Regions from separate parts of the Exiguobacterium sp. FD-YE-25-4 genome, predicted to be linked through region 1. Evidence: riboswitches for the same ligand, from Rfam matches in the RefSeq annotation. Region 1 holds a riboswitch; each other region holds the start of a gene.
The links. Region 1 has a riboswitch for S-adenosylmethionine ahead of mtnK (S-methyl-5-thioribose kinase). Riboswitches for the same ligand answer to the same signal wherever they lie in the genome.
Positions count from the first base shown of each region.

Region 2: it holds a riboswitch for S-adenosylmethionine, as region 1 does, so the genes downstream of both, msrA (peptide-methionine (S)-S-oxide reductase MsrA) here and mtnK (S-methyl-5-thioribose kinase) in region 1, are expected to answer to the same signal.
Region 3: it holds a riboswitch for S-adenosylmethionine, as region 1 does, so the genes downstream of both, AC13H5_RS08020 (aminotransferase class I/II-fold pyridoxal phosphate-dependent enzyme) here and mtnK (S-methyl-5-thioribose kinase) in region 1, are expected to answer to the same signal.

Region 1 covers NZ_CM168041.1:2,660,966-2,668,933, forward strand. Annotated here, with positions in the region: gene AC13H5_RS13630 (GNAT family N-acetyltransferase) at 38-523, shown strand; gene AC13H5_RS13635 (ABC transporter permease) at 533-1,534, opposite strand; gene AC13H5_RS13640 (sugar ABC transporter ATP-binding protein) at 1,536-2,909, opposite strand; gene AC13H5_RS13645 (sugar ABC transporter substrate-binding protein) at 2,909-3,985, opposite strand; gene mtnA (S-methyl-5-thioribose-1-phosphate isomerase) at 3,978-5,012, opposite strand; gene mtnK (S-methyl-5-thioribose kinase) at 5,009-6,163, opposite strand; SAM riboswitch class I at 6,245-6,347, opposite strand; SAM riboswitch class I at 6,553-6,654, shown strand; gene AC13H5_RS13660 (2,3-diketo-5-methylthiopentyl-1-phosphate enolase) at 6,725-7,882, shown strand; gene AC13H5_RS13665 (2-hydroxy-3-keto-5-methylthiopentenyl-1-phosphate phosphatase) at 7,879-7,968, shown strand, end outside.
Region 2 covers NZ_CM168041.1:1,595,494-1,603,461, forward strand. Annotated here, with positions in the region: gene AC13H5_RS08255 (amidase family protein) at 1-447, opposite strand, end outside; gene AC13H5_RS08260 (hypothetical protein) at 559-720, shown strand; SAM riboswitch class I at 765-865, shown strand; gene msrA (peptide-methionine (S)-S-oxide reductase MsrA) at 929-1,441, shown strand; gene AC13H5_RS08270 (GRP family sugar transporter) at 1,470-2,333, opposite strand; tRNA gene AC13H5_RS08275 (tRNA-Ala) at 2,467-2,539, shown strand; gene AC13H5_RS08280 (four-helix bundle copper-binding protein) at 2,654-2,986, shown strand; gene AC13H5_RS08285 (3'-5' exonuclease) at 3,053-3,619, shown strand; gene AC13H5_RS08290 (bifunctional glycosyltransferase family 2/GtrA family protein) at 3,663-4,721, opposite strand; gene AC13H5_RS08295 (sodium:calcium antiporter) at 4,824-5,813, opposite strand; gene AC13H5_RS08300 (HD domain-containing protein) at 6,028-6,876, opposite strand; gene AC13H5_RS08305 (SDR family NAD(P)-dependent oxidoreductase) at 6,988-7,692, opposite strand; gene AC13H5_RS08310 (glycerol-3-phosphate responsive antiterminator) at 7,745-7,968, opposite strand, start outside.
Region 3 covers NZ_CM168041.1:1,548,796-1,556,763, forward strand. Annotated here, with positions in the region: gene AC13H5_RS08015 (iron-containing alcohol dehydrogenase family protein) at 1-614, opposite strand, end outside; gene AC13H5_RS08020 (aminotransferase class I/II-fold pyridoxal phosphate-dependent enzyme) at 611-1,786, opposite strand; SAM riboswitch class I at 1,865-1,965, opposite strand; gene AC13H5_RS08025 (AI-2E family transporter) at 2,141-3,241, shown strand; gene AC13H5_RS08030 (MDR family MFS transporter) at 3,506-4,750, shown strand; gene AC13H5_RS08035 (peptide MFS transporter) at 4,895-6,388, shown strand; gene AC13H5_RS08040 (glutamine synthetase family protein) at 6,438-7,733, opposite strand; gene AC13H5_RS08045 (SDR family oxidoreductase) at 7,926-7,968, shown strand, end outside.

The DNA.
Region 1 (7,968 bases):
TAGCACTACATCCTGCTCGTGAAACGAGGAAATTCAAATGACCCATCAATTCGCTGTCCTGACCCAGCCACAGGCGGAAACGATCGCCTACACGTGGCATTACGAAGGCGATTATGCGTTTTATGATATGGAGGCCGACCAGGACGATTTGGCCGAATTTTTAGACGTCGAACAGCGCGAACAGTCGGCGTTCGCCATCACCTCAGACGAGGAATTGGTCGGCTTCGTGAGCGTCGCGCAAGCGGATGCCGAGACGGTCGATATCGGGCTCGGCATGAAGCCCGATTTGACCGGGAACGGGAACGGACGAGCGTTCGTCACATCGATTCTCGACTTCGTCAAAGCGACGTACTCACCTCATCGCATCACCTTGTCCGTCGCCGCCTTCAACGTGCGGGCAATCCGTGTCTATGAGGCGTGCGGGTTCACGCAGACCGGTTCGTTTCAACAACCGACGAACGGTAGCACGTTCACCTTCATCCAAATGGAACGTCAAGAAAGTCCTCAGAACCAACCGTTCTGAGGACTTTTCCTATGTGAGCTGCTTCTTTTGGATGTATGACAAGCCGAGCGCCGCTATCAAAATTGTGCCTTTGACGATGTCTTGGGCGTAATATGGCACGTCCCACATCGTCAGTCCGTTCAGCAAAATCCCAATCAAGATGGCACCGATCAACGTACCGACGACGTTCGGTCGTCCGGTCCCGAAGACGGCGTAGCCGATATAGGCGGCCGCGACGGCGTCCATCAACAGCGGTGCCCCGGCCGATACTTGTCCGGTACCGATGCGTGACGCCAAGATGATGCCGCCGATGGCCGCGAACAGACCACTCAACACGTACGCGTACAGCTTGATACGCGTGATGGCGATGCCGGAGCGGCGGGCCGCCTCCACGTTCGAGCCGACGTAATAAAATTCGCGTCCCGTCTTCGAATACGTCAAAAATAGATGGGCCCCGGCGAAGAAGAGAATCATCAAGATGGCGACGAACGGGACAGGACCGATCGAACCTTGGCCGATGAAGAGGAACGACGGGATGAAACGTCCCGGTGCCGTCCCTCCTTCAATCGGCATGTTGTCGTAGATTGAAAAACCTTTCGTATACGTCAATTGGACCCCGTTGATGACGTACATGATGGCGAGCGTCGCGAGCAAGTCCGGTAACCGGAACTTGATCGTCACGAGCGCGTTCAACAGCCCGACGAGCACGCCGAGTACAATCGGGACGAGCAAAGCGACGAGCAGTTCTTGACTATGTAACACGAGACTCGACGCCGCCCCGATTGTCGCGAGGCTCGCCGTCGAGCCGACCGATAAGTCGAATCCGCCGACGATGAGCGAGAACGTCACCCCGAGGGCGAGCAGCGAGACGATTGACACGGACTTGATGATGTCGCTGAAGTTCGCGTACGTCAAAAATTGGTCGTTCGTCACGCCGAAGACGGCGATGAGTGCGAGAATCGCGAACAACGTCCCGTATTGACCGATGCCACTGAAGCGTTTCGTGCGTTGTTTGATGACGAGTTGGGCCATGTTAAACCCCTCCTTTCTGTTGCCAACGGCCGCGGTCGAGCCAAAGCGTCCGGTTGGCGATCAATTCTAGTTCATGCGGTTCACTCGACGTAAAGATGACAGTCTTTCCACTTTTCGCGAGGCGGGTGACTAGTTCATAAATATCCCGTTTCGCCGTCACGTCGACGCCTTTCGTCGGTTCGTCTAGCAAATAGACGTCCCGGTCCTCGAGGAGCCATTTGCTGAGGACGACTTTTTGTTGATTCCCCCCGCTCAGCTCTCGGACCGGTTGCCCGACCTGGTCGTATCTCACTCGCAGCGAGGCCAAGACGCGTGTGATTGCGTTCGCCTTCCCTTCAATCGCGAGGACGTTCCGTTCAATCGAATCGTCGAGGAAAAGCCCCTGTTTCCGGCGTTCTTCCGGTACGAGGGCGAACCCGGACCGGACCGCCTGACGTGGTTCACGAATCTTGATTGGTTTCCCCTCCAACGTCATCTGTTGTTCAACGCCGGAGAGACCGAATAGCGCCTCGATCAACTCCGTCTTCCCGCTCCCAGTGACGCCGCCGATGCCGACGACTTCACCTTTATACGCCGTGAACGAAAGCTTCGTCCCGAACGTCGGTAACGTGAGCTCTGCCTGAATCCGCATCTCGGTTTCCGGAACGGCTTTCACTACCGCTTCTGCCATGTCGGATCCGCTCAAATACGTATGGATCTCCTGTTCTGACAATGCCTGAAATGGCCCTTCGTAAGCGATGCGCCCGTCCCGGAGGAACGTCGTCGTCGTGGTGACGCGCGACAGTTCGTCCGACCGGTGCGTGATGAGAAGAATGCCGACACCGTCCTCTGCGAGCGACTGCAGTAATTTGAGCAGTGACGTCGCATCATCTGTCGACAGTGCGGCCGTCGGTTCGTCGAGCAAGAGGTAAGCCGCATCACTCGCGAGCGCCCGGGCAATCAAGACACGTTGCTTGACGCTGAGCGGGAATCGTCCGACCGGTTCGGTCACATCAAGATCCAGTCCGACGCGCTCCAAGTAGGTGGCCGCTCGCTGTTTTAGCTCACGAGGACGAATCCGTTCGACCGCCTGCCACGGCACGACGTTTTCATAAATCGGTAAATCGAGATAGAGGGCGTCATCGACTTCTTGCGACACCGTGATGATCCCACGGCGTATCGCCTCGGCCGGTGTGAATGTGACCGGTGTCTCATCGAGCTCGATCGTCCCGGATGTGGGGGTGATGGCGCCACTCAACAGCTTCACGAGCGTGCTCTTTCCGGCCCCGTTCAATCCAAGCAAGCCATGAATCTCGCCACGTCGGAGCGTGAAGTTGACATCGTCGAGCACGGTGACGTCGCCATAACGTTTCGTGACGCGTTCCAGCCGTAACATCAGTCCGTCCCTTTCATCCAGTCCGACCAGGCCGCGTCTGACACGCCCCAGTTCGGGACGTATTGGCCGAGGTCGTCCATCGTCACTTTTTCGTCCCGCAAGACGTCACGGTCGACGAGATACGGATCGACTGAATGAATCGACGGCGTCTCTTCACCCGCCAGTTTTTGATACGCGTAACGGACTTGGATCCGTCCGATTTCAGCCGGATCCGTCGCCGCCGTCACTTTCCACGGGCTGCCGTCCTCTTGCATGAGTTGAAGGTCTTCGTCACTCAAATCGATGCCATAGACGGCGATTTCATCGCGTCCGGCCTGTTTGATGGCACGGCTCGCCCCTTTGGCGAACTCGTCCCACATCGCGAATACGGCATCAATCTCGCCTTCCGGATACTTCTTCAAGATCGCTTCCATCTGGCTCTGTGTGTCGAGCGCCGTATTGTTCGTCGCCGAACCGAACTTGGCGACTTCCGTGATGCCCGGGTAGCGTTTCAAGAACGCATCATAAATCGTGTGGCGTCGTTCCATCGGTGTGAAGCCACCGACCCAAATCGTGACGATTTTGCCTTCGCCGTCCAAATCTTCGGCCAGTGCCTTGAGCGAACGCCAAGCGAGCGAATAGTCGTCCTGGTCGATGACCGTCACCCCGTCGTTCGTCAAATCATTGTCGAACGCGACGACTTTGATGCCTTTGTCGAGTGCGCGTTGGACCGGTTCTTTCAATGCATCGGCGCGGCCATGGTCAATCAAGATGACATCGACGCCTTGCGTCGTCGCCGTGTCGACGTAACTCGCCATCTTCGACAGATCGTTGTCGGCGTTGTACACTTTCACGTTGCCGCCGAACGATTCGACTTGTTCCGTCACCCCATTGATATACTGCGACGAGAACGTCCCGATCGACATCTGCATGATGAGGGCGACATCGATATCTTTTGGCAACGTCCCGTTCGAGACCGAGACGGGTTTCGTCTCTGCCGTCTTCTCGGCCGGCTTCGATGGGGCCGCTTGCTCGTTCGTGCAACCGACGAGCGCCAAGACGAATGTGAATAACAAAATCAAGAGTTTTTTAGACATGAATCGTTCCCCCTACATGATGTGTGATGGCGGCCTCTGTCGGTTCGAACACACCCGCCTCGGTGATGAGTCCGGTGATGAGATCGGGCGTCGTGACGTCGAACGCCGGATTGAAGACGGTGATGCCGACGGGCGCCGTCGGTTGACCACCGATATGTGTGACTTCTGACGGGTTCCGCTCCTCGATTTCAATCGTGTCATCCGCCGTCAAATCGAACGTCGAATGCGGCGCAGCGACGTAGAACGGAATGCCGTAATGCTTGGCGAGGACGGCGAGCTGCAACGTCCCGATTTTATTGGCGACGTGCCCCGTCCGTGTAATGCGGTCGGCTCCGACGATGATGGCATCGACTCGTTTCGACTGAATCGTCCAAGCCGCCATATTGTCCGTGATGAGCGTCACGTCGATATCGGCCCGGTCGAGCTCCCAGACGGTGAGGCGTGCCCCTTGCAGGAGCGGCCGCGTCTCACAGGCGAAGACGTTGAAGGATACACCGCGTTCTTTTCCAACGTAAAACGGGGCGAGCGCCGTCCCGTAACGCGATGTCGCGATGGCACCGGCGTTGCAAATCGTCAACACGTTCCCCCCGGCCGGCAACACCGTCAGTGCATGCTCGCCGATGGCCCGGTACGTATCGACGTCCCGGTCGTACAAAGCGATGGCGCGGCGTTTGATTTCCTCGGCAATCGCCTCGAAGTCGTCCCCGACATTTAAATCAAGGAGCGATTCGATCACGTTTTGCAGATTGACCGCCGTCGGCCGGGTCGCGATCAAGCGGCGTCCGACGAGGTCGAGCCGACGCGTAAAGTCCGGATCGTCGACTAACCGGCCCGCCTCTTTGGCGAGGACGAACGCCCCGAAGTATGCGATGGCCGGGGCGCCGCGGACTTGGAGCGTCTCGATGGCATGTTCGGCCTGTTCGAGCGTCTCAATCGTCACGTACCGCTCTTCATGCGGCAACAACGTCTGATCCAATACGATGAGTTCGTCTGTCTGTGAATGGAAACGGATGTTTTGGACCGTCATACGCGCACCCCCGACAGGAGTGTCACCAAGTCGTCAATCGATTCGACGCTGTGGCGTTCTTTAATGAGCGCCGTCCCGAGGGCGAGCGCGTCACGTTTTCGTTCGAGCCGCGTCGCTTCCGGCAACGTCTCGAGATCGGCGACACCGGCCAGTCCGACGGCACGGCGAATGAGTTCGCAACCGGCGTAGCCGATCGTGTCGCTGAAAATCGTCCGCAACAACTCGTCGACGAAACCGTCCGTGTTGAACGGCTCGACGGCGCGTTCAAAATTGGCCCGAAACGTCTTCTCGAACGTCTCCCACACCGTCAAGACGTCCGTGAAACGCTCGAAGCGTTTGAGCGGGTCATGGAACGTCGACAGCGTCAAATGGGCGATGATTTGGCCGAGGTCGAAGCCGAACGGTCCGTAAAACGCGAACTCTGGATCGATGATTTTCGTCTCTTGTTGAGTCGCGAAGATGCTGCCCGTATGTAAGTCTCCATGCAGGAGTGCCTCATGTTTCGTGACAAAGCCGACTTTCAGTTTCGTCACCTCGACTTTGAGCGCTTGGTCTTGCCAAAGGCGTTCGACATCTTCTCGCAGCGCCGTCTCGATGTTGTTCGACTCCGCGTCTTTGAACGGGTCGGTGAAGATGAGTTTCTCGGTGATGTCACACAGTTCCGGGTTGTAATAGTCACGTTCAATCCGCTTCTTCGCGATCGGCCCGGCCGCGTAATCCGACGTCGCGAACAGCGTCTCGCCTAAAAATTCACCGACATGGCGGGCCAGTTCAGGATACGTTTTCCCTTCCAAATAGCCAGTCCGAACAATCTCAAAATCTGACAGGTCCTCTAAAATCGTGTAGGCGAGCGGGCGGTCACTGCCAAGCACGACTGGCACGAAACGAGGGACGACGTTGGCGAATTCGCGCAACGCCAACTGCTCGATCCACGCCCGTTCAAGTGTGAGCGGCCAACTTTCGCCGACGACTTTCGCATATGGGAGCGCTTGTTTGACGATGAGACTCGTTTCGCCTTGTCGGATGCGGAAAACGAGGTTCAAATTGCCGTCCCCAATCTCCTCGCAATGCGTGATGCCTCCGTCTTCGATTAACCCCAACGTTTTCACATGCTCGACGACGGTCTGTTCTGTAAATGGTTGATATGACATAATGTTTTCCCCTTCCTGTACGTTGCCCACAAAAAAAGCCCCTTTCTCCGCGAGAAAGAGGCACAGCCAAACTGGTTGTTCCTCTCATCTGTCAGACATTCGTCTGGTGGATGTAGCACCGTGCCTAGTGGTCGGTTGCTGCGGCGTCATCGGGCCAATTCCCTCTGCCAACTCGCGATAAGAGTGGTTTATTCGATTCGGTGAACTTATGTGCTGAATATTACGGACTCGACGTCACGATTGTCAACGGCAATTTCCCGATGCAACTTCGTCTTTTTTTGTGCATATATGGAAACAACTTTCCAAAATATTTTTTTTGGAAAAAAAGGAATTGACGATGTGACGATTCTGTGCAAAAATTCAATTAAATTTCACAACTTCAAATCACATTCTTATCAAGAGCAGACGGAGGGACAAGCCCGATGATGTCGCAGCAACCGACCAGAGATGGCACGGTGCTAATTCTTGCAGCGTAAGCTGAGAGATAAGAGTTCATTTTTTTTATGATGACCTCTTGCCTCGGCATGGGGTCATTTTTGTTTGCCTGGAAGGAGGAACCATATGAGTATCACTGCCACATATGAAATCAAACGGACGGACGCGGTCGCGACCGTCGCCAACAAGATCGCCCTCGAGTTGACCGTCGGCACATGGACGGACTTGCCTCACTTAGAGCAAGAGCAGTTACAGGCGTTCCGAGGTGAGGTCGTATCAACCACACATACGGACACGACGAGCCGCTTCACGATCCGCTATCCGTTACATAATGTCAGCCCTGACTTTTCATCCATCTTGACGACGACGTTCGGGAAACTGTCCCTCGATGATTCGGTCCGATTAATCGATTTGACGTTGCCGGAGACGCTCGCCTCTGATTTCAAAGGCGCCAAGTTCGGTGTCGACGGGATTCGTGAGTTGCTCGGCGTTCAGGATCGCCCGCTCGTCATGAGCATCTTCAAAGGCGTCATCGGCCGTGACCTCGCGTTTCTCGAGCAGCAACTCCGCGATCAGTTCGCCGGTGGCATCGATATCGTCAAAGACGACGAGATTTTATACGACAACCCGCTCACCCCGTCGCTTGAACGGGCCCGGATCGGAGCGGACGTCATTCAAGCCCACTTCGAGGCGACCGGGAAACGCGTCCTGTACGCCATCACGCTGAGCGGCCCCGTGTTCGGTCTGCGTGACCAGGCGCTCCGTCTCATCGAGGCCGGTGCGACGGCGCTCCTGTTCAACGTCTATACGTACGGTCTCGACGCACTGCGCGAACTCGCGAACGATCCGGATATCCACGTCCCGATCTTGGCACATCCGGCCTTTGCCGGCGCCTTGACCGGATCAATCAGTCATTCGCTTTTGCTCGGTAAACTCCCTCGCCTCGCCGGGGCCGATTTGACGCTCTTCCCGTCACCGTACGGCTCACTTGCGACACCGCGCGACGAGACGTTCGTGATTCGTGACCAGAGTGCCGAACCACATTGGTCGAAGCCGATTTTGCCGGTCCCGTCCGCGGGGATTCATCCGGGACTCGTCGCCGATATCATTCGGGACTTCGGGACGGATGTCGTCATCAACGCCGGCGGTGGCATTCACGGTCATCCGGACGGTGCAGCCGCCGGGGCTCGTGCGTTCCGACAAGCCATCGCTCACGTACTCGGTCAAACCGAAGGGCAGACGGACGAGCTCGATACCGCGTTGAAGGCGTGGGCGTCACGATGACGGCCCATATCCTCTGCGACTTTGACGGGACGATTACGGCGGAAGACAATATCATCGCGTTGATGAAGGCGTTCGCCCCGCCGGCT
Region 2 (7,968 bases), 1.1 Mb from region 1:
CGTCTGCCCACCGACACCGCTCCAGCCGTTCGGCATGCCCTCGGTCAAAAAGTTGGCCCATTCGGACAAGTTCGCTTTCCCGAGGATGATGGCCCCGCTCGCTCGCAGGTTTTGGACGAGATGGGCGTCCCGGCCTGCGAAGTGATGTTCGAGGGCGACGGCCCCGGCCGTCGTCTTCATGAGTCCGGCTGTCTCGACATTGTCTTTGATCAAGACAGGGATGCCGAGTAGCGGCAAGCGTAACCCGCGACGAAACGCCCGGTCAGCCGACTCGGCCTCGAACAACGCGTCCGGGTTCACTTGAATGACCGCCTTCAGTTTGTCGTTGAACTGGGCGATCCGGGTCAAATAGTAGGCCGTCACGTCACGTGCCGTAAACGTTCCTTCTTTATATCCGCGATGGGCAGATTCGATATCGAGTTCCATAAAATCAAATGTGTCAGTCATATTGATTCCTCCTTTGGTCACTCGATGGTATTCGCTATCGACATTTGATTTCCTGTTTTCGTTCGCCAACGAATGTGTAACTTGGTACACTGAAAGAAAAGGGAGGTTACTATGAACCGTTCGTACGTACTCGTCTTATTGTCCGTCTTTGCCTTGTTCTTCTTACAGTTATATGCCGGGGACGCCCCGTATACGCTACCGCTCTCCATCGTGCTCGTCATCCTGATCCTCGGTGCCACCTTGCTCCAACTACGGCGCAAGCCAAACCGTTGACGCCGCTTCAAATCTGATGGTATGATGCTGTCACCAACTACATATCGATATCTTGAGTGAACGAGAGACCTGGCTCTATGACTTCACAGCAACCTGCTACGGCAAGGTGCTACTACCAGCAAGGCGATTGCCTTGGCCGATATGACAGAGCGCTCATGTCGATGACATGGGCGCTTTTTTTGGGAATGAAGATGAGGGGGACAAGATAATGGAGAAAGCAACATTCGCAGGCGGCTGCTTTTGGTGCATGGTGACGCCGTTCGAGGAACAACCCGGCATCGAGTCGATCGTATCAGGTTATACGGGAGGTCACGTCGACGATCCGACGTATGAACAAGTGAAGACAGGGACGACCGGACACTATGAGGTCGTCGAGATCACGTTCGACCCGACGCTGTTCGCTTATGAGCGACTGCTCGAACTGTATTGGATTCAGACCGATCCGACCGATGACGGCGGTCAATTCCAAGACCGAGGCAGTCAATATGCGCCGGCCATCTTCTATCATACGGAAGAACAACGTGTGAAAGCAGAGCAGAGTCGCGACGCGCTCGCGGCGAGCGGACGTTTCCAACAGCCGATCGTCACGAAGATTTTACCGGCCGACACGTTCTATCCGGCCGAGGAGTACCATCAAGACTTCCATAAAAAAAATCCGGCCCACTATAAAGAGGACCGGAAAAAATCTGGGCGTGACGCATTCATCGAACAAGCCTGGTAAGCGAAAGACGGGTCGTCTGACCCGTCTTTTAGCTTTTAGCGATTCCGAGCATGAATCCGGCCACGACGATGAGGCCGATACCCATAAAGACGAAGACACGTTCTTTCGTCGTCTTCTCTTCTTTTAATAGATAGATCCCGCCGAGCGTCGCCACGACGACGTTCAATTGCGACAAGGCGAATGACGTCGCGATTCCGACTTCACCGCTCGACACGAACAGCCCGAAGTTCCCGATCCCCCAGGCGATCCCGGCCAAGATGTTTTTGAACGTCTTCGGATCGAACTTCTTCACATCTTTCTCACGCAGGCTGAACAACAGCGCCGCGACGAACATCCCGACCGACTGTGGCAAGATCGCCGTGATCCCGTCGACCTCGAAATAGTTCGTCAGGACGGCGTACGTCACGTAACCGATACTCGACACGAGCAGAACGAGCAAGCCTTTCTTCAAGGCGCCGCTGCTGTCGCCGTCTTTGTTCTGCTGATACGACGTCAACGCAGCCCCAATCACGATGAGAACGAGCGCCGAAAATCCGAGCCATAGTTCGGTCGTCGTTTTCCAGTCTCCGAGGACGATGACACCGAACAACGATGTACCGAGAAGCTGCATGCCGGTGCTGATCGGCATCGCCTTCGAGACACTTAAAATTTGAAACGATTGGAACTGTAAATATTGTCCGAGTGCCCAAAACGCGCCGGAGATGAATCCGGTCACGATTGCGAGCGTCGTGAACCCGGGATTGAACACGAGTGCGATAATGACCGCCATCACCATCGCCCCGATTGTCGTCCCGATCAACTGTTGAATCGGCTTCCCGCCGACCTTTGAGACGATGAGCGGGATGCTCCCCCACATCAAGGCAGGTAAGAGTGCGAGTAAAATCATTTCCATACATGACACCTGCTTTCGTAATATAACATCATTTGTGATTTTCCCACGTTCAGTGCTGATTAAACTTTGTTCAAAAAAATTAAAAATAGCCATTGCCAAATGTTTTACTAGGATGATATAATAATTTTCGAACGGGGCATTAGCTCAGCTGGGAGAGCGCCACGCTGGCAGCGTGGAGGTCAGCGGTTCGAGCCCGCTATGCTCCATTATTGAAGTCACCACTCATTCGAGGGGTGACTTTTTTGCGTCGCCGCTCGGTTTAACTCATCCGCTAGCGGGTAATGATTGTAAGACATCATTATTCTAAAGGGGGACTTATCATGGACCGAGCCTCTGTCGAAGAGACCATTTTAGCCGTCATCGACTGTATGCGGGCAAGCAATCATTGTTTCTCAAAATGCTTACAAGAAGAAGACTTGTTGATGGTCGCCGAGTGTATCCGGCTGACGAAAGAATGTTCGGAAGTGTGTGCACTCGCCTTGAACGCGCTCGAGACCGATTCGGCTTTCACCAAACCGATTGGTGCACTCTGCGCCCAGGTGTGTGACACGTGCGCCGTCGAATGTGGCCGCCACTTGCACGACCATTGCCAACGCTGTGCCGAAGCATGTCTCCGCTGTGCCGAAGCATGCCGCAACCTCGTGGCCGCATAATCGCTTTTTAGTCTAACGATATGTTAGACTTTTTTTATACTTGTTTTTACGAGAAAGGGATCAATTATGCCACATTCAATTCTTGCCATCGACGTCGAGACGGCGAACCGCGATAGTCGCAGCATCTGCTCTGTCGGCTGGAGCCTGCTCGTCGACGGTGAAATCATCGAAACGAACCAACTGCTCGTCAATCCGGAGGAAGACTTCGATGCCGGCAATATCCGGGTCCACGGCATCCGGCCAAGCGATGTCTGGGACGCCCCAGCGTTACCCGAGGTGCTCGAACAGCTCTATCCGACGCTGCGGGATGTCGATCTCGTCATGGCACACAACGCTTCGTTCGATATGGGCGCGTTCAAGAAAGCGATCGCCAAATACGATTTATATACGTTTCCGACGATCGAGTACGGCTGTACCGTCAAGTTGTCGAGAAAACTGTATCCAGGTCTGCCGAATCACAAGCTGAACACGATGGCGGAATATTTGAACGTCCCGTTCATCCACCACGATGCGGCTGAAGATGCTCGCGTCTGTGCCCTGCTCATGCGCGACATGATGCAGAAGACCGGGATCCATGATCCGCGTGAACTGCACCGGTACACATCGGTCAAGCTCGGAAAACTCGCTTATTGAACGATATGCATGCCAGACAGGCCAAGACACACGTCTTGGCCTGTTAGCGTTTAAAGATCCATTTTTTCTGGACATAATAACTGACGACGAACAAGAAGCTGTCGACGAACACTTTGATCCACACCTCACCGTCGCGGATGACATAGAACAGCGCATAGACGAGACCGGCCGACAGCGCCATCTGCAATCCGACGAGACCGAAGTATTTCGGCATCGCCCGCTTCGCCTTCGAATGGAACACAATTTTCCGATTGACGAAATAATTGAACAGCGATGACAGGATACGGGCCACGACCGTCGCAATCAAGACGTGCGTCGTCTCGAACCACGGATTCAACAAATAGACGAACAAGGCATAGAACCCGATGTCTAACAGAAATGATGCGACCGATGATAATGAATAGGCCAAAAACATGCGATAGATAAGAATCGAGTCGATCACCGGCCGGAAATGGGACGAGGCGTTTTCTGCCACATAGACGGTTTGAATTGGTGTCTGATGAATCGGAACTTGCAATCGTTTCGTGAACGTCAACATGTTCATCTCGAACTCATAACGGTTCCCCGGCACATCAAGCAATTGTTCTGCATACCGCAGCGGAATCGCCCGGAGGCCGGTTTGGGTGTCCTTCAGACGAAGACCGCTGCCGAGCAACATGACGCCGCGCGTCATCTGATTTCCGAATCGGCTCCGGAACGGGATATCGGACCCTGAAAAGTCGCGGCAGCCCATAATCAAATGATGAGGCCAACGTATGCCTTCTTCATACAGCTTCAAGACGTCGGCCGGCAGATGTTGCCCATCCGCATCGACCGTGATGACCCCGTTCGTTCTAGGGAAATGCTGAACGACATGTCGAATCCCGGTTTTCAACGCCGCACCCTTCCCTTGATTCCGGGTATGCTCGAGCACCGTGACCCATTTTCCGACCTCGTCAAAAATCGGACGGGACGTCTCGGCACTCCCATCGTTCACGACGAACAGATGGACGAACCCTTCTTCTTTCAACTCCCGGACCAGTGTGACGAGCGCTTGATCGGGATTATATGCTGGGATTAATATGACGTAATCATCAAGACGTTCCACGGAATGCATTTGCATCGCCACCCCTCCTTCCCTCCTTCTATACCCAAGTGAGTGAAAAGTGATTCCTCGAACCGCCTCAAACAAAAAACACGATGTCCGAGGACACCGTGTGGTCGATCAACCGATGAAGATGAAGTAAGACGACGCGAAATAGACGAGGACGACGAGAACGGACGGCAAGACGTAGCGGAACTTCGACGTGACATCTTTTCGAAGGACACTGTACATGACCAAGACCGACAAGATCGTGATCCCGATCGCCGTCACCAAGTGTGACGTGGACACATCCGCCAAAATCGAACCGCCTCGGTAGAAGACATCCGACATCGCGATGATGAGCATATTGAAGATGTTACTCCCCAAAATCGAACCGAACGCCAAGTTGACGTTACCAAGCTTCAAGGCGACGAAGACGGCGACCGCTTCTGGGAGCGACGTCGAGGCCGCGATCAAGAAACTGCCGACAAAGCTCGAACCGAGTCCGGTCACGACGGCGATTTGGTCACCTAACACTGAAAGCGCCGTTCCGGCCGCCATGATGACGAGTGCGGCGATGATGAAGCCGATGACCGCGCGCTTGATCGGAATTGAGTCGGTGACGCTGACACCGACTTCTTGCTCGACTTCCCGTTCTGTCGTAGGTTCTTTTGGACGTTGTCCGATATAGTAAATCCCAACCGCGTACAACCCTGCAATCAATAAGGCATCGATCCCGATCCCGAGAATCGTGAAGTCGATGCGGATGACGAGTGCGAGCATCGTCACGAGCGTCAACATCAAACCGAGACTCGCCGTGTAGAGGTGATCCCGACTTGCTTCGTTAAATAGACGCTTCTGACGATAATACAAGTCAAACATCGCCAAGATAAAGATGTTGAACAAGTTCGAGCCGAGCATGTTCCCGATGGCGATGTCCGGGTTATTGATCATGACGGCCGATACGCTCGTCGTCACTTCCGGAAGCGATGTCGCTCCGGCAAGCAACACGGTCCCGACGAGCATGCCGCTCATCGTCGACTTCTCGCTGATGACGTCGGCATACGTCGATAATTTGATGGCAGCATACACGGTGAGTGCTGCGGCCAAGATGAAGTAAATAAATACCATTTTCTGTGTCTCCCCTTTTTCAAAAAATCAAAAAAGACCTTTTTATGGACGCCGAAGAAGCATCCATAAAAAGGTCTCGCGGACTTGGATCAGAAGCTCGATGGACCGAGTGCGTTGCACCGTAGTGACGATCCATCGACCACATTCGTGGTCGCTACTCCCCTTCTTATGTTCACGATGAATATATCACGTTTAAGGTCACTTGACAATCATTTCACTCAAGCCACGCGACGATCTCGTCCGACTGCAATGCCATTCGATACGATAATTCATCGATCGCTTGGAGTGCCGGGAGCGACAAGCGTTCCCACAGTCCAGCTTCTTTCAATTGAGCCGACAAGGCGTCGAGCTCGAGTTGATTGACCTCGGTCCCGTGACGATACCCTTCGCGCATCGTCTCGTTCAGCTCGAAAGCGGTCTGACAAAGCGTCGTCGTCTCTTGAAGCCACTCTTCTTCACGGAACCCATGTCTGATGACACCGAACAACTTCTCTAACTTCTCGGTCCGCCCTTCTTCGACTCCGTAAAACAACAAGTTCATTTCCGTCTCGAACGCTTCGATGAGCGTCGTCGTCTGCGCGAACGGCTTCAACGCATGGAGCAGTTCATGATAATACCAGGACTGGTCGCGGAGCGGCCGATTGAAACGGTCCCATACTTGTTTGCCGGCAGACTCGACGTCGAGACGAATCGAACGCAGATTATGTAGCTTGTCCGCGGCCAAGAGTGCGACTTCATCATACTGCATCGTCCGCACATGCTGAATCGTCATCCGTTTGCGTTCTTCCCACGACTGGTGTTTCCCCGGCTCGGACACAGCCTTGACTAGACGTGTCACTTCATGTCCAAATCGTTCACTCAGTTCATCAGGTGTCGTCAACGTATCTTCGAGCAAGTCGTGGAGCAGACCCGCCACGACGACCGGGACGGGTTGCCGATCTTCGACGAGCAACATGGAGACCGCCACAGGATGGGTCAAGTAAGGAATATTCGTTCCTTTTCGAAACTGTCCGTCGTGACGGACGGCCGCGAAACGGAGTGCCTCCTCGATGATTTGATGCACGACGCTTCCTCCTTCGCTAGTTTCAATGTACTCCCCATCCTATACCCGTCACTAGGCCTTTACACGCATATCGGTTGTTGAAAGATAGGGTAATGGTCCCAGTTTCTTGATTCAAGCTTCGTAAATCATCTTTTTCGTCATGCCCCCGTCAACGATCAAATTTTGCCCGTTGACGAAATCGTTTTTCTCGTCAATCAAATAAGAGACGGCACGGACGATATCCTCCGGCGTCCCGACACGTCCTGACGGATGCTGCGCGTGATCGATATCACGAAGGGCTTCATCCGAGGTATGGATCCATCCGGGACTGACCGCATTCACCGTGATTGGTCGTTCAGCCAAAGAGACCGCCATCGACTGAGTCAACGAAACGATCCCGCCTTTTGAGGCGCCGTATGCTTCCCAATCAGCCTCATTCTGAAGCGCGCGGGTCGAGGCCACGTTGATGATGCGGCCGAAATCAGCCCCTTCGTTCAACGTCAAGAAAGCTTTCGAGCAAGCGAACGTCCCGACGAGGTTAACATCGATCACGCGTTTGAACGTCTCGACGTCGAGTTCGGTCATCGGTTTGACGAGTGAGGATACGCCACCGTTATTGATAAGCACATGGGCGGTGCCGACTTCTTGATGAATTACTTTGAATACGCTGTTCACATCCTCATGATCCCCCAAATCCATCTGATGGAACGTCACTCCTTCAAGTTGTGGGTCTTGCCCGATATCGAGTCCGACAACACGATATGTCGTGCTAAAATGGCGGGCCAGTTCCCGCCCGATTCCTTGGCTGACACCGGTTATAATCATCGTCTGTTTCATTGTCATCCCTCCTGAACAGTAGAATACCCTGATTGCATGAAAATGAGTCCTATCAGTTCGACCAAAGTGTTTGGTCAGACGTCGTCACGACGGTCGCACCTGCCTCAAGGGCGGCCTCGATTTCTTCAGACGACGAGATCAAGCCGCCGGCGAAGACTGGAATGTTTGTCGCTGCTTTCACGCACCGGATATATTTCGGGACGAGACCTGGTAATACCTCAATATAATCCGGTTGAGTGCGGTTGATGAGGCGATAACTCTTCTCGAGCGAACTCG
Region 3 (7,968 bases), 1.1 Mb from region 1:
TACGACTCAAAAGTGTGCTCGCTCAAATCAAGTTCGACGAGACGCCCGCACTGCTCGGCCAAGACGAGCCCGGTGTTGACGCCCGCGTCGACCGAGCTGTCACCGCTCAAGTAACGGGCCTCGTAAAACTTCGCGACCGTGTCGATGACACCGGCTCGGAAGTATTCATATGGAGAGCGCGAGATGACCCGCGAGTCAACGATGACCCGTTCGATGACGACGCGGAACATGTCGTAGCGGTCGTAGCTCCCGTCCTCCCGATAGACGACGCTGAGAGGCGTGAACGCCGCACAGTTCGAGGCGAGTGTCGGGACGATGATGAGCGGCACGTTCTGTTGATAGGCGACGAGTTTGGCCGTGTCGACGAGCTTCCCGCCCCCGATGGCGATGAGGACATCGACGTCTTCAAAAATCAGCCGTTCGACTTCCTTGTCCGTACACTCCCCACGGAACGTCGTGGCCGGATAGTCCGTGATGGATGGATGAACGACCCGCACGACTTCGTACCCGTTCTGACCGCGCAGGACGTGGGCACGTCGGCCGTCGACTAACTCATCAAGACGGTCGAGCGCGTCATCGGCGTGGTCATATTCAAGGACGGCCTGACGAATCATGCCCGCACCTCCTCATAGGCGGCAAACAACCGCTCGATTCGTTCGACGGCCTCATCGATTTTCGGCTCGGGTGAGACGAGTCCGAAGCGGACGTATCCGTTCCCTTCTGAACCGAAGAAATAGCCCGGTGTGACGGCGACTCCTGCCTCGTACAATAACTTACGCGAGAACGATTTGGCATCGCCCTCGGGCACTTTCGCCCAGACGAAGAACGAACCCTCCGGCGGCTCGACGGCCCACCCGGCCCGGTTCAACCCATCGATCAGGCGATCGCGTCGCGCCTCATAGAGTCGGGCCAAATCGTCCCGGATAGAGCGTGGGGCCTCGAGCGCGGCGACAGCCGCCGCCTGGATGGCCGAGAACACGCTGACGTGGACGTGATCCTGGTACGTATTGATCGCCTCGATGATGTCTGCGTTCCCGATGGCAAAGGCGACGCGCCAACCGGACATGTTGAACGCCTTCGACATCGTATATACCTCGATGCCGACGTCTTTCGCCCCCTCTGCCTGCAGAAAGCTCGGCGGGACATGTCCATCAAACCCGATGCTGCCATACGCGAAGTCATGGACGACCATCAAGTCCCGCTCCTGGGCGAACCGAACGGTGTCATCAAAGAAGGCTGGTGTGGCCACGGCCCCCGTTGGATTGCTCGGATAGTTCAAATACATGAGTTTCGCCCCTTCCGTATCGAGCGTCTCATAGTCAGGGAGGAAACCGTGCTCCTCGCGTAAGATGAGATCACGGACGACGGCACCGGCGAGTCGTGCCCCGGAGATGTAGTCGGGATAGCCCGGGTTCGGCAGCAAGATGCCGTCCCCTGGCTCGAGCACACATTGCGGCAACGTGATGAGTCCGGACTTGGAACCGATGAGGATCGCGACTTCCGTCTCGGGATCGACTTCGACGCCGTACTCATTCAAGTAAAACGTCGCCACCGCTTGTTTCAGACGGGCCTGACCGCGGAACGGACCGTATTGATGGGTCGAGGCATCAAGAAGCGCCGTCTGAAGCGCGTCGCAGATCGGGGCGGGCGTCGGCAAATCCGGCGTCCCTTGACCGAGTCGGATGATATCGCGACCGGCCTGTTCAAGTGCTGCGACTTCATCGGCGAGTCCGACAAAATGTTGGGGTGGTAAAGTTTTAAGTAAGTGTGAGCGTCTATCTGTCATGAATAGTCCTCCTATGCAAAAAAACACCCCTTTCCGCGGAAAGGGGTGTCGGGATACGGACGTATTCAAACAACCACCTTTCCATCTCTCAAGGTCACCTTGCTGGAATTAGCACAGTATTGGAACAATCTGTTGCTGAAGCTTCATCGGGCCAGTCCCTCCGCTTCTCTTGATAGAAAGTGTTTTTATATGCGATTTGTCTTTTTGTAATATGTCACTTAGTTAACCAAACGTTACCAATCTTGTCAATCCTTTTTCGAAAATGGGTGTGGCCTATTGAATCCCGATAAAAAAAAGGTCATAGTACAAAGTGAACACTATTCTACAAAATTTAAAAGATGAGGGGATGGACCTTTGGAATTAAATCGTCAATTGATTTGGAAGTTGAGCGTGATCGGATTGATTCTGCTCGTCCTATGGAAAGTCATCAGTGAACCGGACACGATTTCTAGTGTGTTGCACTACACGTTCCAGTTGCTGACGCCGATTATCATGGGAATTGCCATCGCGCTGCTCCTGAATACCGTCCTGTCCTATATAGAAGAACGGTTTCAATTAAAACGCTATCAAGGTTTGCTGATCGTTTATATCGTCTTCATCGGGATTCTTGTCATCTCCGCTGTGACATTGTTCCCGCGCATCTACTCGAGTGTGGCCTCACTCATCGAAGAGCTCCCGTTCTACATCCGACAGATTGACGGGTTCCTCGCCCAGTTGAACACGTACTTGAAAGAGTACAACGCGACGATCGCCCAAGCTATCGATTTCAGCCGCTTCGAGGAACGTTACTCGGGCTGGGTCGAGACCGCAGTCTTGTCGTCGGTCAGCTACGTGTCGAGCTTCACGATGACGCTCATCAATTTTTTGATTGGGATCGTCATCTCAATCTATCTGTTAAAAGACAAAGAGGTTTTTGCCCGCATGTTCAAGCGGCTGTTATATGCGATGTTCCCGGTCGCGTCGGCTAAGACGACGATCGACATCTTTCAAGAGATGGATTACATCTTCAAACGCTATATCATCGGGAAGTCGATCGACTGCCTCATCATCGGGGTGTTGGCCGTCGCCGGTCTGTTGATCATCGGGGCACCTTACGCGCTTCTACTCGGCGTCATCGTCGGCGTCTTGAATTTTATCCCGTACGTCGGTCCGCTGCTCGGGATGATTCCGGCGTTCATCATCACCTACTTCTATGACCCGTTCACGGCGCTCATCGTCCTCTTGTTCATCTTCTTGTTGCAACAATTCGACGGACTTTGGCTCGGCCCGAAGATTCTCGGCGACAGCGTTGGCATCACCCCGTTTTGGGTCATCACCTCGATCATCATCGGGGGTAGCCTGTTCGGTCTCGTCGGGATGTTCATCAGTGTACCGGTCACGGCGATGATTCAAGTCGTGTTCTCTCGGTTGATCGACTACCGGCTCAGCCGAAAGAATTTGAACGAATTATTATGACACATTGACGATTTATGTTGACACATTTCACGGAAATATCATAATCTTGAAGAGAAGACAGTCCAATGCAGAAAGGAGAGGTACCGATGTCAGTCATTCAACGCTCGCACGTCCAAGTTCATATTGACCGGCAGGCGCCTCTCCGTGATTTGAATCCGTGATGTCGCCTGCCTTCCGAGGCATGCCTAAGATCGTAGGGACGCGTATGCCTTTGAGCATGCTGCGTCCCTTTTCTTATTCTATCAACTAAAGCAGGTGACCTTAATGATTCAATCACTCAAACAGCTCGACCGTAACATTTGGATCCGCTTCCTCGGAGAGACGATCACCGGTGTCATGATGTTCATGATCGCACCGTTCCTCGTCCTCTACTATAGCGACAAGCTCGACAGTTATATCCAGGTCGGGGTCATCATGGCGACCGGACCGATCATGGCGCTCATCGGATCGGTCGTCGGTGGACGGCTCGCAGACCTGTATGGCCGCAAACCGATCATGATGGCTGCCATTCTCGGCGACGCCCTCGCCCTCGTCGGTTTCGCCTTCGCCGAAACGTTTTGGCCGCTCCTTCTCTTGAACGCCATGCTCGGTTTGACGAACTCATTGTTCCACCCGGCCGCAAGCGCGATGGTAGCCGATGTGACCGAGCCCGAACAGATGAACGAGGCGTTCGGTCTGTTGCGGATGGGGCACAATATCGGGGCTGCATTCGGCCCGCTCCTCGGGAGTGCCGTCCTCTTTATCGACCGGCAGTATATCTTCTACTCGGCCGCTCTCGTCTTCGTCTTGTACGCACTCGTCCTCGGTCGCTTCATCCGGGAGTCACTCCCAGAGACGACCGATGTCGACACGCCGTCGAACCGGGATGTCCTGCGCGTGTTCTACAATGACAAGGTGTTCCTCGTGTTCATCTTTGCCGGTGTCTTCATCTCGATGGGCTTCTCGCTCATCGAGAGCATGCTGCCCCTCTTCTTGAGAGAGTCGATGCCATCGTACACCGATCGTGAGAACCCGTTCGCCTATATGCTCGCCTTGAACGGCATCATGGTCGTGTTGTTCCAGTTCCCAATCGCTTCGAAACTCGGCCGCAAGCCGTTCGGCAACGTCATGCTCGCCGGGGCGACCATCTTCGGGGTCGGCATGATTCTGATCGCCGTCATGCCGCGTCTCCTCTATTCACTCGGGACACCGTACCTCGTTCTCGTCAGCGTCTTGCTCGCGGTGTACGCCTTCTATACGCTCGGCGAGATGATCATGTCCCCGGTCCAACAGACGTTCATCGCCTTGATCGCTCCGGAGAATATGCGCGGTGCCTACAACGGGGCCGCCAGCATCCAATGGTTGATCGGTGGGGTGACCGCACCGATCATGGCAAGCTTGTTCTTCGACCAACGCGCCGGACATATCGCGTTGATCCTCGTCGGGGCGGCCAGCTGCGTGTCGGGACTCATCTATTGGCAACTTGGACGCCGCGTCAGCGCAGCCGAAGCGAAACAAAAGACAGCTTGACTTATAAAACCACACTGAACCTAGTCGTTTAGTGTGGTTTTTGATTTCGTTCGAATATCATTAAATTTTGAATTTTTCATTCGTTTATTCTTTACAAACATAATGATTCTTTTTTATGATGATACGGTTAAGGAGGGATCTTTCATGGAAAGGATCGATAAACAGAAAATTGTGGACAGCGTGCCACAAAAAGGTTTTTTCGGACAGCCTAAAGGCTTGTTCACGCTATTCTTCACTGAGTTTTGGGAACGGTTCTCGTATTACGGGATGCGCGCCATCCTCGTGTTCTACATGTACTACGAAGTATCTGAGGGCGGTCTCGGTCTCGACCAGAATGTCGCCTTGTCAATCATGTCGGTATACGGCGCACTCGTCTACATGTCGGGGGTCATTGGGGGATGGCTCGCCGACCGTGTCTTCGGGACGTCTCGGGCCGTCTTCTTCGGCGGCGTGTTCATCATGCTCGGTCATATCGTCTTGTCGATTCCAGGCAGCCTGACGTTCTTGTTCATCTCGATGGCACTGATTGTCATCGGTACGGGCTTGTTGAAACCGAACGTTTCAAGCATCGTCGGTGACCTGTATCACGAGACGGACCGTCGTCGTGACGCCGGGTTCAGCATCTTCTATATGGGGATCAACCTCGGTGCCTTCATTTCACCTTTGATTGTCGGTGGAGTCCAAAAGAGCTACGGCTTCCATTGGGGCTTCGCACTCGCCGCGGTCGGGATGTTCATCGGTCTCGTCGTCTTCCTCGTCACGAAGAAAGGCAACCTCGGTCTTGCCGGTTCATATGTACCGAACCCGTTGACGCCGTCTGAGAAGAGAAACGCGATCAAGTATACGACGATCGCGGTCGTCCTCATCGGTGGCCTGTTGGCCGTGCTCATCCCGCAAGGTTTGTTCACGATCAACACGTTCATCGGCCTCGTCGGTGTGTTCGGGATCGCCATTCCGACGATTTACTTCATTATCATGTATCGCAGTCCGAAAACGACGGAAGTCGAACGGTCACGGATCATCGCCTACATCCCGCTCTTCATCGCCTCGGTCATGTTCTGGGCGATTCAAGAGCAAGGGGCGACGATTTTGGCCAGCTATGCCGATAAGCGGACCGATCTTGAATTTTTAGGGATCACGCTGTCACCGGCCTGGTTCCAGTCGCTCAACCCGCTGTTCATCATCATGCTCGCACCGGTGTTCGCATGGCTTTGGGTCCGACTCGGTGACCGTGAGCCGAGCATCCCGACGAAGTTCGCGTTCGGGATCTTGTTCGCAGGGTTAAGTTTCTTGGTGATCTTGCTCCCGGCCTATTTCGGAGGCCCGGACACGCTCGTCAACCCGCTCTGGCTCGTCCTTAGCTACTTCATCGTCGTGCTCGGTGAGCTCAGCCTGTCGCCGGTCGGTCTGTCGGCGACGACGAAACTCGCCCCGGCCGCTTTCTCGGCCCAGACGATGTCGCTCTGGTTCTTGTCGAACGCTGCGGCGCAAGGGATCAACGCTCAGCTCGTCCGTTTCTATTCACCGGAGAACGAGATGCTCTACTTCGGGATTATCGGTGGCGCGGCCATCGTGCTCAGTCTGATCCTGTTCGCACTCGCCCCGGTCATCAAAAAGTATATGCGCGGCATTCATTAAGCGTAAAAGCCCATTCCTCGGCCGAGGAATGGGCTTTTGTATGCTTTGCTTATTTACGGACTTGGATGAGCGACAAATAGCGGTCGATCAAGTCATGGTTGAAGTAATCGTGGAACCGGTCCGACTTGAGCGATTGGATCGACTCATGGAAGGTCGCCGGGAGTGACGAGATGCCTTGACTCTCGATTTGTTTGGCCGAGTACTCAAACAAGTCGTCCTCGTTCGGTGATGACGGCTCAAGCTGTTGCTCGATCCCTTCGAGTCCAGCGTAAATCAGGGCCGCGAGGGCGAGATATGGGTTGGCGCTCGGGTCTGGGTTACGGACTTCGACGCGTGTCGCACTGCCGCGTGACGCCGGGATTCGAATCATCGAACTGCGGTTCGACGGGCTCCAACAGATGTTGACCGGTGCCTCGAAGCCTGGAACGAGACGTTCATATGATTCTGGGAGCGGGTTCGTGAAGATGGCCGTCGCACGGGCATGCTTCAAGATGCCTTCGATGAAATGACGGGCTGTGATCGACAGGCCGTAATCCGACTCCGGCTCTTCGAACGCGTTGACCGTCGGATTGCTGTCCTTGTCGTTCTTCCAGACCGAGATGTTGAGGTGCATCCCCGAACCGTTCACGTCGCGGAGCGGTTTCGGCAAGAATGACACTTTCGCGTTTTTCTCTTGGGCTGCCAACGTGACGATTTCTTTGAAGAACTGGATGTTGTCGGCCGTATGCAACGCGTCATCGTACTTGATGCCGATCTCGTGCTGGGCCGGTGCCACTTCATGGTGGACCGCTTCGATGTTGAAGCCGACATCGCTCAACCGGTTGGCGATATGTTGACGTACCTCATAGCCTTTGTCTTCCGAACGTGTCGAGAAGTATCCGGCCTCGTCATAGAACTCTCCGTTTTCGTCGAAGATAAAGAATTCCGGCTCGGCGCCGACGAAGATCGAGTATCCGTCACGAGCAGCGCGCTCGAGGGCATCCTTCAAGACGTTGCGCGGGTCGAACTCATACCGTTCCCCGTCTGGCGTGCAGACGTCACAGAAGAACGCGAGGATGCTCTCGTCCCCGTCCTGTTCGTAGCGTGGACGATCTAAATCCGGTCTCAAGAATAGGTCTGAGTTTTTGATGGAAGAAAAACCAGCGATGGATGAACCGTCAAACATCGTCTTCCCTTCAAAAACTTCCGGCAACAATTTTGCAGAGAGAGTCAATAGCTTCAAGTCTCCAAGCACGTCGGAGAAGTACATATGGATCTGAGTGATCCCTTTCTCCTGAACCGTTTTTTCAATCTCTTCTTGCTTCTTCCTGTTGCCATCCTTGTCAGTTCCGAATAGATTAGCCATGATTCTAAAAAACCTCACTTAAGTTATTTGACAGATCAACACTGTCATGACGTACCTTGCGTACGCTTCTCCTTAAGTCATAACCCACTTTAAAAAATGTTAAACCCCTAATTTGAAACATCAGGCTGAAAGTGGCTCATTCCGCCGTCGCTTGTTATGATGGGGAGAGACTGAAAAGAGAGGAAGAACGCTGTGAACATTTTTATGACCGGTGCGACCGGATTTTTAGGAGGGC